3 regions of the Pseudoalteromonas porphyrae genome follow, and region 2 is predicted to be linked to each of the others. Evidence: predicted binding sites of a transcription regulator. Region 2 holds the regulator's gene; each other region holds the start of a gene.
What was found. Region 2 encodes ArgR, which controls arginine synthesis, uptake and breakdown. Its sites were predicted from a motif close to ANTGAATANNTATTCANT; they were not measured.
Positions count from the first base shown of each region.

Region 1: the regulator ArgR is predicted to act here: its motif matches at 1,666-1,683, upstream of gltB (glutamate synthase large subunit).
Region 3: the regulator ArgR is predicted to act here: its motif matches at 2,494-2,511, upstream of ADS77_RS04835 (OadG family protein).

Region 1 covers NZ_LHPH01000017.1:77,633-81,927, forward strand. Annotated here, with positions in the region: gene ADS77_RS14570 (efflux RND transporter periplasmic adaptor subunit) at 1-939, opposite strand, end outside; gene gltB (glutamate synthase large subunit) at 1,787-4,295, shown strand, end outside.
Region 2 covers NZ_LHPH01000012.1:90,124-94,418, reverse strand. Annotated here, with positions in the region: gene ADS77_RS11810 (ABC transporter ATP-binding protein) at 1-915, shown strand, start outside; gene ADS77_RS11805 (Dyp-type peroxidase) at 979-1,878, shown strand; gene argR (transcriptional regulator ArgR) at 1,875-2,342, opposite strand; gene mdh (malate dehydrogenase) at 2,560-3,495, shown strand; gene ispB (octaprenyl diphosphate synthase) at 3,580-4,295, opposite strand, start outside.
Region 3 covers NZ_LHPH01000004.1:100,818-105,112, forward strand. Annotated here, with positions in the region: gene era (GTPase Era) at 1-92, shown strand, start outside; gene recO (DNA repair protein RecO) at 110-802, shown strand; gene pdxJ (pyridoxine 5'-phosphate synthase) at 840-1,571, shown strand; gene ADS77_RS04830 (hypothetical protein) at 1,634-1,825, opposite strand; gene ADS77_RS21525 (DUF1328 domain-containing protein) at 1,883-2,056, opposite strand; gene ADS77_RS04835 (OadG family protein) at 2,582-2,827, shown strand; gene oadA (sodium-extruding oxaloacetate decarboxylase subunit alpha) at 2,838-4,295, shown strand, end outside.

The DNA of each region.
Region 1 (4,295 bases), on a different contig from region 2:
AACTTCAGGGGAGATCGCAGAAAGTACACCCATTACAGTTCTAGCGCCGAGCTTTAATTCAACTTGCATCCCTAAACCCAGCTCGTTGGCATAACTTTCAGGTACTTGTAGTTGAGCTTCAAAATTACTTAAATCAACTAAAGTCATCAGTGCCTGGCTTTGTATAACGGCAGATTTCTCTTGCACTAATAAATTCCCGACAATACCGGTAACCGATGCTTGAATAGATAAGTTATTAACTTTACGCGTTAAATCATCAACGACTAGCTGTTGGCGGTTAACATCACTTTGTGCTGCTTGTAGCTCAAAGGCAAGGGTGTCTTTAGCAAGTAAAGCTTCTTGTTGTGCATGTTTAAATGTTAATTTTGCACGTGCTAACTCATCAACCGCTTTTTCTAAATCAATTTGACTGATAAGGTTTTTTTCAATTGAAAGTTGGGCGCGACGATTTTCTCTATCCGCTGCATTGAGCTCAACTTGAGCCATATCGAGTGTTTTACTTAGGCTGAGTGTTTGACGACGGGCTTCTAAGTGCTTGCGTTGTTGCTCTCCATGTAAGCGTTGCAAAACAGATTGTTGTTGTTTTAATTCGTTAGTTAATTCAGGGCTTTCTAATGTGGCTATAACATCACCTAGTTGTACTTTATCACCAGCTTTAACTTTTAAATCTACAAAACCACGTTCAGGGCTGTATACCTGAGGCGCATTTGCAGCAACTATTTTGCCACTTGCGGCTACGTCTCTTATTAATGTATCAATAATCACAGTTGCTGTATTTACGCGTTTAAGTTCTACAGACACGCTTGCAGAGGTCTGTGCAATAAAAACTTGGCTACACAAAACAATAAATAACAGCAGAGTCAAAACAATGATCAACGGCTTCTTATAGTTAGTTGTAGGTTTTACGCTTACATCTTGTGCGCTGGTATCTTTGATCATTTTTATCCCTTACTTAAAATCAGCATAACTAAATTGGGTTGCTTGCTTTAAAGGCAAAGCCACGAGTGAATGGCTAGGCATGTGATTTTTCAAAAACAGTGATCATGTATGCAACTAAAATCATGGTAACTGGCGAAACTAAAAAAATGCTTAAAATAAACATGGTGCTGTCCATTAACTATCATAAGTTTATTATCCGAAAAGCATGCCAATATTTAGGTGTTTGATTTTATTGTTTATTATTTTTATTTTGTATTTTTTAACTGTCCGCGGACAGTTAAAGTGTCCGCTGCGGACATGTATGCTTTGCGTTGAGGTAAAGAGGGGCGCGGTTAAGTTCTTAAACTTGCAGGGTCAATCAGTATTAATTATGCAGTAAAGCTACATTTTATTATTTTTATGCATTAGTTAGCTGCCTTTTATATATAACAATTTGCGTCTAGATTAGAGCCAGCGCTCTACAGGTACGAGTAACGCTGCTCAAGTGTGCAAATTAAATGGCAACTATTTAGGCTAAAGCAAATATATCGGCGAATGGATTAGTGAATATTTATTCACTTTTAATGAGGTTTACGTTTACGTAAACTGTACTGTTTTTATTTTGTGATTTTACAACTTGTTAATTATGACACCAGTGTCATAAAAAAATAATGACCAAAATATCGCTAAATGTTAAAAAAAGGCATGAAATAAAAAGATTGTGTTGTGGTGAGAAATATTCAAGAATGTGAATATGTATTCAAAACACTATTGACTCAATGTACAATTGGCGATAGTTTTGACTGTCTGCTAGCAAACCGTCGAGAAGGTCATTCATAGCTAGCTGTTGTAGCAAGGGGAGGGGTCTATGTTATACGACTCAAAATTAGAAAAAGATAATTGTGGCTTTGGCTTAATAGCCCAAGTTAATGGTCAGGCAAGTCATCGCTTAATTCGTACAGCGATCACGGGTTTAGACCGTATGGAACACCGTGGTGGTATATCTGCCGACGGTAAAACAGGCGATGGCTGTGGTTTATTATTACAAAAACCAGACAGTTTCTTCCGCGCTATTGCCGCTGAAAAAAATTGGCACCTGGGTAAAAATTATGCTGTAGGTATGATTTTCCTAAATTCAGATCCAGTACTTGCGCAAGCTGCTAAAGATATATTGAGTGAAGAACTCGAAAAAGAAACCCTCAATATTCAAGGTTGGCGTGTAGTACCAACTGATGAGTCATGCTTAGGGCCTATTGCAATCAAGCAATTACCAAAGTTTGAGCAAATCTTTGTAAGTGCACCAGAAGGTTGGCGTCCTAAAGATTTAGAGCGCCGTTTGTATGTTGCGCGTCGTCGTGCTGAAAAGCGTTTAAGCGAAGACGACGGTTTTTATATTGCCAGCTTGTCAGGCTTAGTGACTATCTACAAAGGCCTAATGATGCCAGTGGATTTACCTAACTTTTATTTAGACTTGGCTGATATTCGCATGACTAGTGCGATTTGTGTTTTTCACCAACGTTTTTCAACAAATACACAGCCACGTTGGCCATTAGCACAGCCATTTCGCTATTTAGCGCACAATGGTGAAATTAATACCATTCAAGGTAACCGCCAATGGGCACGTGCACGTTCATATAAGTTCTCATCGCCACTGATCCCAGATTTACAATCAGCAGCACCGTTTGTAAACGAAACGGGTTCAGATTCATCAAGCTTAGATAACATGCTTGAGCTGTTTTTAGCGGGCGGCATGGATTTGTTCCGTGCTATGCGTATGCTTGTGCCACCGGCATGGCAAAAAAACCGTGCAATGGATGATGACTTACGGGCATTTTATGACTTTAACTCAATGCACATGGAACCATGGGATGGCCCAGCGGGTATTGTAATGTCTGATGGTCGTTTTGCTGCGTGTAACTTGGATCGTAATGGTCTGCGCCCTGCGCGTTATGTGATCACCCAAGATGGTTTTATCACACTTGCCTCTGAAGTGGGTATTTGGGATTACACCGCCGATGAAGTGGTTGAGAAAGGCCGAGTCGGTCCAGGTGAGTTACTCGTAATAGATACTCAGCAGGGGAAAATTTGGCATTCTGATGAAATTGATCAGGATTTAAAATCTCGCCATCCATACAAAGCTTGGCTTGAAGAAAACGTTAAGCGTTTAACCCCGTTTGAGCAATTATCAGAACAAGATGCAGGAAATCGTTCATTTGATGACGAAACCTTGGCCAAATATCAAAAAATGTTTGGCTACACCAATGAAGAGCTTGATAGCGTTATTCGCGTGATGGGTGAAATTGGTCAAGAAGCAACGGGTTCTATGGGGGACGACACGCCATTTGCAGTGCTCTCTGAAGGTAACCGTTCTTTATTTGATTACTTCCGCCAGAAGTTTGCACAAGTTACAAATCCACCAATTGATCCACTGCGTGAAAATCACGTAATGTCGTTGGCAACGTGCATCGGTAGTGAGCAAAACGTATTTAATGAGACCACAGGTCACGCTAAGCGATTGCAGTTTGATACACCTATTTTGATGTATGCAGACATGCAACAATTACTCAGCGCCGATCAAGCGCACTACAGTTATTGCAAAATAGACATTACCTACAACAAAGATGAAAATCTGGGCGACGCTGTAGTTCGTATTTGTGATGAAGCACAAGAAAAAGCGGCTGCTGGCTGTGTCATGTTGTTTTTAAGTGACCGTAATTTTGATGAGAATCAATTACCAATTCCTGCGGCTATGGCGGTTGGTGCGGTGCAAAAGCGTCTTGTTGATAACAATTTACGTTGTGAATCAAACATCATTATTGAAACCGGCAGTGTGCGCGACGCACATCAGTTTGCGGTATTACTTGGTTTTGGTGCAACGGCTATTTACCCATACTTAGCGTATGAATCACTGGTTGCGATGAGCGATAATAAAGTGATTAATAAAAGCTATTGTCAGGTTACTTTGGCGTATCGTAATGCGATCAACAAAGGCCTGTACAAGATCATGTCAAAAATGGGTATTAGTACCGTGGCATCGTATCGTTGTTCAATGTTATTTGAAGCAGTAGGCTTATCAGACAGTATTGTTGAGACGTGTTTCCACGGTGTAGCAAGTCGTATTAAAGGTGCCTGCTTTACTGACTTTGATGATGACCAACGCAAACTGCATACTTTAGCAATGAGCAAACGTAAATTATTAAGCCATGGGGGCTTATTAAAATATGTTCACGGTGGTGAGTACCACGCGTACAACCCTGATGTAATTCAAACGCTGCAAAAAGCAGTGCGCTCAGGTGAATACATTGATTACAGCGTGTACGCTGATTTAGTGAATAAACGCCCAATTGCTACATTACGTGACATGTTAGCGCTTAAAC
Region 2 (4,295 bases):
TTAAAAGCAATAGCAGGGTTAATAGAAGCCAAGCAAGGTAAAGTCTTTATTGATGGTAAGTTGGTAAGTGATGAGCAGTTATTTTTGGCGCCAGAGTATCGTAATATCGGTATGATGTTTCAAGATTATGCATTGTTCCCACATTTAACAGTGGCTGATAATATTGCATTTGGGTTAGCTAAAATGCCAAAAGCACAAAAGCAGCAACGTGTTGATGAAATGCTTGAATTGGTGCATTTAATTGGTTGTGCTAAACGTTTTCCACACCAATTGTCTGGCGGCCAGCAGCAGCGAGTCGCGATTGCGAGGGCACTCGCTTATAAACCTAGTTTATTATTATTAGATGAACCATTTTCAAATATTGATACCCAAGTACGATTTGAATTAATTGCTGATATCCGTCGTATTATTAAAGCGCAGCGCGTGTCTGCAGTATTTGTTACACACTCAAAAGAGGAAGCATTTGCATTCTCTGACACTTTGGCGGTGATGCATCGCGGAAAAATTGCTCAACAGGGCACCGCTGAGCAACTTTTTAGCTCTCCGAGTTCAAAGGTGGTTGCAGAGTTTCTAGGTCAAGGCATATACTTGGACGCAGAAGCATTAACGGCAACTGAATATAATACTGCATACGGGCGTGTTGAATCATTTGCTGCACGAGGTTCTCAGGCTCAACTAGGTCAGATATATATTCGCCCACATCACCTTTTATTAACCGCGGTTTCAATAGGTGAGGAGGGTATTAATACAGTAACTATTATCAATAGTCGCTTTATTGGCTCCCATTATGTTTATAAAGTGATGATTGCACAGCAAGAAATAGAAGTTGCAGCTCAATTAGACCAGTCATTTAAAGAGAATGATCAGGTTACAATAAAAATAAAACCGCACACGGTAAACTTTTTCGCTAGTTAGAGTAGTGACTTTTTATTTTAAAGCAAAAGCGCCGTGTATGAGACTTTGAGTTAAGGAAATACCATGGCGCAAGCGCAATCGGGGATTTGTGCTGAGGCAAACCTACACGGTTTGCATTTATTTTTTAATGTATTTGATGGTCATGACGAGTCATTGCGTAAAAAACTAAAGCGAGTCAGTGTGATTCAAGACGAGTTCGCTGATCAATTTTCAGAATCTATGCTCTCAAGCCTTGTGGCTGTAGGCGCGCAGTATTGGCCACATGTTTTACCTGAGTTCATTCCAAGCCAACTACAAAGCTTTCCTAATATTACGCATAATGATCATGTTATGGGGGCACAGCCGTTCGATTTATTTGTACAAATTCGTTCAGATAGAGAAGACGTAAACCATTTGTTCGCATTACAAATACTTAAATTGTTTGCCCCTGATGTTGAGCTTGTTGAGCAAGTACGTAATTTTCGCTTTTTAGATGGGCGCGACTTTAATGGTTTTATACTCGGGGGGGATACCCCCCATGGTCGTCAAAAGCGAATCACGGCTTTAGTTAGCAGGCCGGGGCACTTTGAAGATCAAGGTAGTTATATCCATGTGCAGCGTTATAAGCATGATTTGAGTGTATGGCAGCATCTATCATTACATGAACAAGAGCAAATAATGGGGCGTACGCGATTAGATAACACGCTGATCATACCACCGTTACAAACCAGTCATGCAGTACGAACTGAACTTAAAGACGAGCAAGGCCAAGCGTTGCTTCTCAATCAAAGCATGCCTTACGGTGATGTAAATGAGCAAGGTGTATTAGCAATAAGCTGCGGCGCATTTGGCTCGGTGTTTGAGCAGGTGTTACGTAGCCGCTTAGGGCAGGGCGAATGCTATGACCATTGGCTTGATTTTACACAAGCTGATATGGGGTCGGCATTCTTTGCCCCGTCAATTAACTTTTTAAAGCAGCTTTAAACCGTATCAAATAAAAGACGAACACGCTCAAGGGTTACATCAATTTCTGAAATTTTAGCTGGGGCAATAAAAATAGTGTCGTCTCCGGCAATTGTACCCAAAACACCATCTGCTTTACCTAATGAATCGAGTAAGCGAGCAATTAATTGTGCAGCACCTGGGCTGGTGCGAATAATGATCATCATCTCATTATGCATAATATCAATCACTAATTGGCGCAATGGGCTTTTTGCTGTAGGTACACCCATTTCAGCGGGTAGGCAATATACCATCTCTTGTTTTGCATTGCGTGTGCGTACGGCGCCAAATTTACTCAACATGCGCGATACTTTACTCTGGCTGATATTATCAAAACCTTGCTCTTTTAGAGCGTCTACGATTTCGCCTTGAGAACCAAAATTCTCTTCTTTTAAAAGTGATTTAAAGGCTTTCACCAGTGCTTCTTGTTTATCATGTGGTTGCATGTTGCTGTTCTGCTCTTGTTATTTGATGAGCTAAATTCTACACAAAAATGAATATTTATGCAGTAGTTGTTTGTCGTATGCGCTTTGTAAACAAGAAAGTTTACAACTATGGTCGAAATTATATGCAAAATAAGCAGGATAAATTTGTCTTTAGGCATTAATTTCATTATCTTTAGAGCCACAAATATTTCCCTATCTCAAATTACGGAGAATTCCAATGAAAGTTGCTGTATTAGGTGCTGCAGGCGGTATCGGCCAAGCGTTGTCTTTATTATTAAAAACAGGTTTACCAGCTGGTTCTGAATTATCACTTTATGATGTTGCTCCAGTTGTTCCTGGTGTTGCTGTTGACCTTTCTCACATCCCAACAGATGTTAAAGTTGCTGGTTTTGGTGCTGACGCACTTGACCAAGCGTTAACGGGTTGTGATATCGTGCTTATCCCTGCGGGTATGCCACGTAAGCCTGGTATGGACCGTGCTGATTTATTCAACGTAAATGCGGGTATCATCAAAACATTAGCAGAAGGCATTGTTGCTAATTGTCCTACCGCACTTGTGGGTATTATTACAAACCCAGTAAATGGCACTGTGCCAATTGTTGCTGAAGTTTTCAAAAAAGCAGGTACTTACGATGCTAAGCGTGTTTTCGGTATCACTACTTTAGATGTGATCCGTTCTGAAGCGTTCGTAGCTGAGCTTAAAGGTGTTGATGTTGCAACTGTGAAAGTACCAGTAATTGGTGGTCACTCAGGCACAACTATTCTTCCTCTTTTATCTCAAGTTGAAGGTGTTAGCTTTACTGATGAAGAAGTTGCAGCACTTACTCCACGTATCCAAAATGCAGGTACTGAAGTAGTAAATGCTAAAGCTGGCGGTGGTTCTGCTACATTATCAATGGGTGCTGCTGCAGCACGTTTTTGTATGTCTTTAGTTAAAGGCCTACAAGGTGAAGACGTTGTAGATTATGCATACGTTGCAGTTGAAAATGGCGATGCAGAATACTTCGCTCATCCAGTACGTTTAGGTAAAAATGGCGTAGAAGAGATTCTTTCTTACGGCGAACTAAGCGCGTTTGAGCTACAAGCTAAAAACGATATGCTTGATACGCTGAAAAAAGACATCCAAGAAGGTGTTGATTTCATCAACGCTTAACCTTGCTTATATCGCCAGCTATTGGCGGTAATAAAAAAGCCTGCAATTGCAGGCTTTTTTGTGCTCGAAATCAAATCGTTAATTTTAGTGACTACGATCAACAGCAATACGGGCTAGGCTAACTAAGGCTTCTTTATAAGGCGAATCAGCTAACACGGATAAACAAGCAATGGCTTTATCTGCTTCTTCGTTTGCTTTATTCATGGTGAACTCGAGTGCATTTGTTTCATTTAGCGTATTGAGTATTGCGTCTAAGTGCTCCATACCATTACTGTGCTCAATTGCATCACGAATTAGCTGAACCTGTTCAGCATTACCTTGTTGCATAGCATAGATAAGTGGCAGGGTTGGTTTACCTTCAGCTAAATCATCACCAATGTTTTTACCTAACTGATCTGCATCTGCATTGTAATCAAGTACATCATCAACCAATTGAAAAGCAGTACCTAAATGCATCCCGTATAAATTGAGTGCTTTAAGTGTTTTTTCATTTTGTTCAGTAATGACTGCAGCAAGCCCTGTAGCAGCTTCGAATAACTTAGCTGTCTTAGAGTAAATAACCTGCATATAACTGTCTTCAGTGGTGTCAGGGTCATTGCAGTTCATTAATTGCAGCACTTCACCTTCAGCAATCACGTTCGTTGCATCGGCAAGTATTTGCATTACCTGCATTTTACCAATCCCGACCATAAGCTGAAATGAGCGAGTGTAGATAAAGTCGCCGACCAATACGCTTGCAGCATTACCAAATTCAGCATTTGCTGTTGGTGTGCCGCGACGTAGGTTTGACTCATCAACAA
Region 3 (4,295 bases), on a different contig from region 2:
ACAAAGTATTTTTAGAGCTTTGGGTTAAAGTTAAATCAGGTTGGGCTGACGATGAGCGTGCACTTCGCAGCTTAGGTTACGGTGAAGATTAATCACTTAAGTTACCGTTATGGATAGCGACTTCTACACAGCATATTTATTACATCGGCGTCCTTTTAGTGACTCGCAAGTAATGCTTGATATGCTGGTAGAAGGCGTTGGACAACTACGAATGCTTGCTCGCATAAGTGGTCGCCAGTCAACCAAACATAAAGCGCAGCTGCAACCTTTCCAAGCATTACTCGTAAACTATACGGGTAAAAATGATCTTAAATACATTCAACGTTTCGAATTGCATGGTACGCAATCCCCTTTAGTAGGCGATCAGCTTTACTGCGGCTTCTACTTAAATGAGTTAACAAATCGGATTGTGCCAATCAATGAACCCATTGATCATGCCTATGAGCTTTATCGAACTCACTTACAGCAGCTAAATAAGCACCCTAATTTGCAAGCCGTATTACGCTCTTATGAATTTCAGTTACTAGAGCTTTTGGGTTATGGCGTTGATTTTAGTTTTGATGCCGCAGGCGATCCAATCACCTCAAAACAAACGTATAGTTATTTTGCTGAATATGGCTTTGTTGCACAGGAAAATCATGGTAGTGGCTTTTTAGGGGCGCAATTAAATGCGATTGCTGCTCATGACTTTAGTGCGCCGGATGTGTTATATATGGCAAAACAATTAAGTCGTCATTTAATGAAACCCTTACTGGGTAAAAAACCATTAAAAAGTAGAGAGCTTTTTAAACCGCAATCTTAGTACGGTATTTTTAACCGTTATTTTTACAGGTAAAAAAATGAAAGATATTCTTTTGGGTATAAACGTTGATCATATTGCTACTTTACGCCAAGCCCGCGGTACTAGTTACCCGGATCCAGCTCATGCGGCAAGTGTTGCGGAGCATGCTGGTGCTGATGGGATCACCATTCATTTGCGTGAAGATCGCCGTCATATTCAAGATCGTGACGTATATGTGATGGCTAAAACAATTCAAACGCGTATGAACCTTGAAATAGCTGTTACTGATGAAATGATTGATATTGCGTTGGATGTAAAACCGGCTTACGTTTGCTTAGTACCAGAAAAACGGGAAGAGTTAACTACCGAAGGTGGCTTAGATGTTGTGGGTAACTTAGATAAAATTAAAGCCGCAACTGCAAAGCTGAGTGATGCAGGAATTAAAGTTTCATTATTTATTGACGCAGATAAAGCGCAATTAGATGCCGCTAAAGCATGTAATGCTCCTTACGTTGAAATACATACTGGCGCTTATGCAGATGCGCAAACTGACGCAGAGATGAGCAAAGAGCTTGAACATATTCGACAAGGTGTGAAATATGCGGCAGGTTTAGGGCTAATCGTCAATGCAGGGCATGGCCTTCATTATCACAACGTGAAGCCGATTGCCGCGATGGAAGAGATTTACGAGTTAAATATTGGCCACGCAATTGTTGCGCGTGCAGCCATTGATGGTTTAGATAAAGCAGTACGTGACATGAAGCGACTAATGCTTGAAGCACGGGCTTAAAGTTTGAATTCAGTCTAATAAAAAAAACGACTCAAAAGAGTCGTTTTTTTAAACTTACTTTATTAGCAGTTTGTTTCTTCAGCATTTACGCCTTCTTTTACTTTTTCACAGGCGTCTTCGACTTTGTTTTGTACATCGGTTACAGCTTCATCTATGCGCTCACCTGCTTCTTCTGCGTGATTGTCTTCACATCCCATAATAAAAAAACTAGCGAAAAGGGCGATAACGGCTGTTTTTACTGTTGTAGATTTCATAATGTAATTCCTTGTAAATAAATATAGTGGTAATACTGTTGCGTTACTTTGTCTCAGCTACTTGGGCACGTTGCCACGTAGTGCGCCTGATACAAGAGAGATAACTAACAATACTAAAAAGATAAAAAATATAATCTTAGCAATTCCTGCTGCGGCACCTGCGATGCCACCAAAACCTAACACTGCAGCAATAAGTGCAATAACTAAAAATGTAATTGTCCAGCGTAACATTGTTTTCTCCTTGGTTAATTTGTACATATTAGATAATGCCATTTACATGCCAATATTAAAGTCCTTTAAAATCAGCCACTTACTTTTTCATTCGTTATAGGGATCAGTTTCATAAGAAATATTTACACGCTTTATGTGTAACTTGTTCTTAAGTAAAAAAAGGAATGTAAAATCACCACACTATTGGTAAGACCAATTAATTTAAGTGGTTTTTAGAAAAGAAATATTATCAAATATAGAGACTGCATAAATAGGGATGGAGCTTTGCATTCTATAGCTTATAAGTTTTGGCTATATTCACTATTTTTATCATCTATATCTTGAAAAATAATAGCGATTTGTCGGGTGTTAAATTTAATGTGGGTATGTTAGCTTTATATTAATTGGTTTTACCAATTTACAAAGTGTTGGAAATGGTTAATTACTTTGATATGATTGTTGCATAGTTATTTATATAAAGTGGTTTTTTACCTGCTTTTGTTGCTTTGTTAACTATCAGGTATTGAATATATAAAGGGGCAGAGTATGAATATAGGTGAGTTACTAGCGACAGCAGCAAATTTGATGGCAACAGGCATGGTGGGCGTTTTTGTTTTTCTTTCATTGTTGATTTCAGCAATTGTATTAATGTCTAAGGTGGCGAGTCGTTTTGAGCAACCTATAGATGTACCAGCTCGTGCGCCATCAATCAAAGCGCAAGGTGTGCCAGATGCACACATTGCCGCAATTAGTGCTGCCATCGCTCAGTACAAAAATAAACAAAAATTATAAGGGGTGACTTATGGCTAAATTAAAACTAACAGAACTGGTACTTCGTGATGCTCATCAATCATTATTAGCAACGCGTATGCGTTTAGATGACATGTTACCTATTGCTGAAAAACTTGATGATGCAGGTTATTGGTCGATCGAATCATGGGGCGGTGCAACATTTGATTCGTGTATTCGCTATTTAGGAGAAGATCCATGGGAGCGTATTCGCGCCCTTAAAAAAGCAATGCCGAATACAAAGCAACAAATGCTGTTACGTGGTCAAAATCTTTTAGGTTACCGTCATTATGCTGATGATGTGGTAGAAAAATTTGTTGAGCGTGCACATAAAAATGGTGTAGATGTCTTTCGTATTTTTGATGCAATGAATGACGTGCGTAATTTAGAAACGGCAATCAAAGCCGCAATCAAAGTTGGTGCCCATGCACAAGGTACAATTTCATACACAGTAAGCCCAGTCCATACACTGGAGATGTGGCTAACACTTGCAAAACAGCTTGAAGATCTTGGTTGTCATTCAATTTGTATCAAAGATATGGCAGGTTTACTTAAACCATATGATGCTGAAAAGTTGATTAAAGGTTTAAAAGAAACGGTTTCTATACCAATTGCAATGCAATGTCATGCAACAACAGGTTTAAGTACAGCAACCTATCAAAAAGCGATTGATGCTGGCATCGATATGCTTGATACCGCTATTTCCTCAATGAGTATGACTTATGGACACAGTGCAACAGAGACCATTGTTTCTATAGTTGAAGGAACTGAGCGCGATACTGAACTTGATTTGAATCAGCTCGAAGAGATTGCCGCTTACTTCCGTGATGTACGTAAAAAGTATGCTGCATTTGAAGGCAGTTTAAAAGGTGTTGATGGTCGTATATTATTAGCGCAAGTGCCTGGCGGCATGTTAACTAACATGGAAAATCAACTTAAAGAACAAGGCGCAGCAGATAAACTTGATCAAGTGTTGCTTGAAATACCACGCGTTCGTGAAGATTTAGGTTTCTTGCCTTTAGTGACACCTACCTCGCAAATTGTAGGCACACAAGCTGTTTTAAATGTACTGACAGGTGAGCGTTATAAAACAATCACTAAAGAAACGGCAGGTGTATTAAAAGGTGAGTACGGAGCAACACCAGCACCAATGAATAAAGAGCTGCAAGAGCGCGTGCTTGATGGTGCAGACGTTATTACTTGTCGTCCTGCTGATTTATTAAAACCAGAACTTGAGACGCTGCAAGCTGAGTTATTAAAAGAAGCACAAGAGCAAGGTTTAATACTTGCTGATGAGCAAATAGACGACGTGCTAACGTATGCATTATTTCCACAAATTGGTTTGAAATTCATTAAAAACCGTAACAACCCTGATGCATTCGAAGCAATACCTGCGGCCCCAACGGCTCAATCAGAAAAACCAACTAAAACGAATAATAAAACAGTCACTGCTGAGCAGTACAGCGTAAAA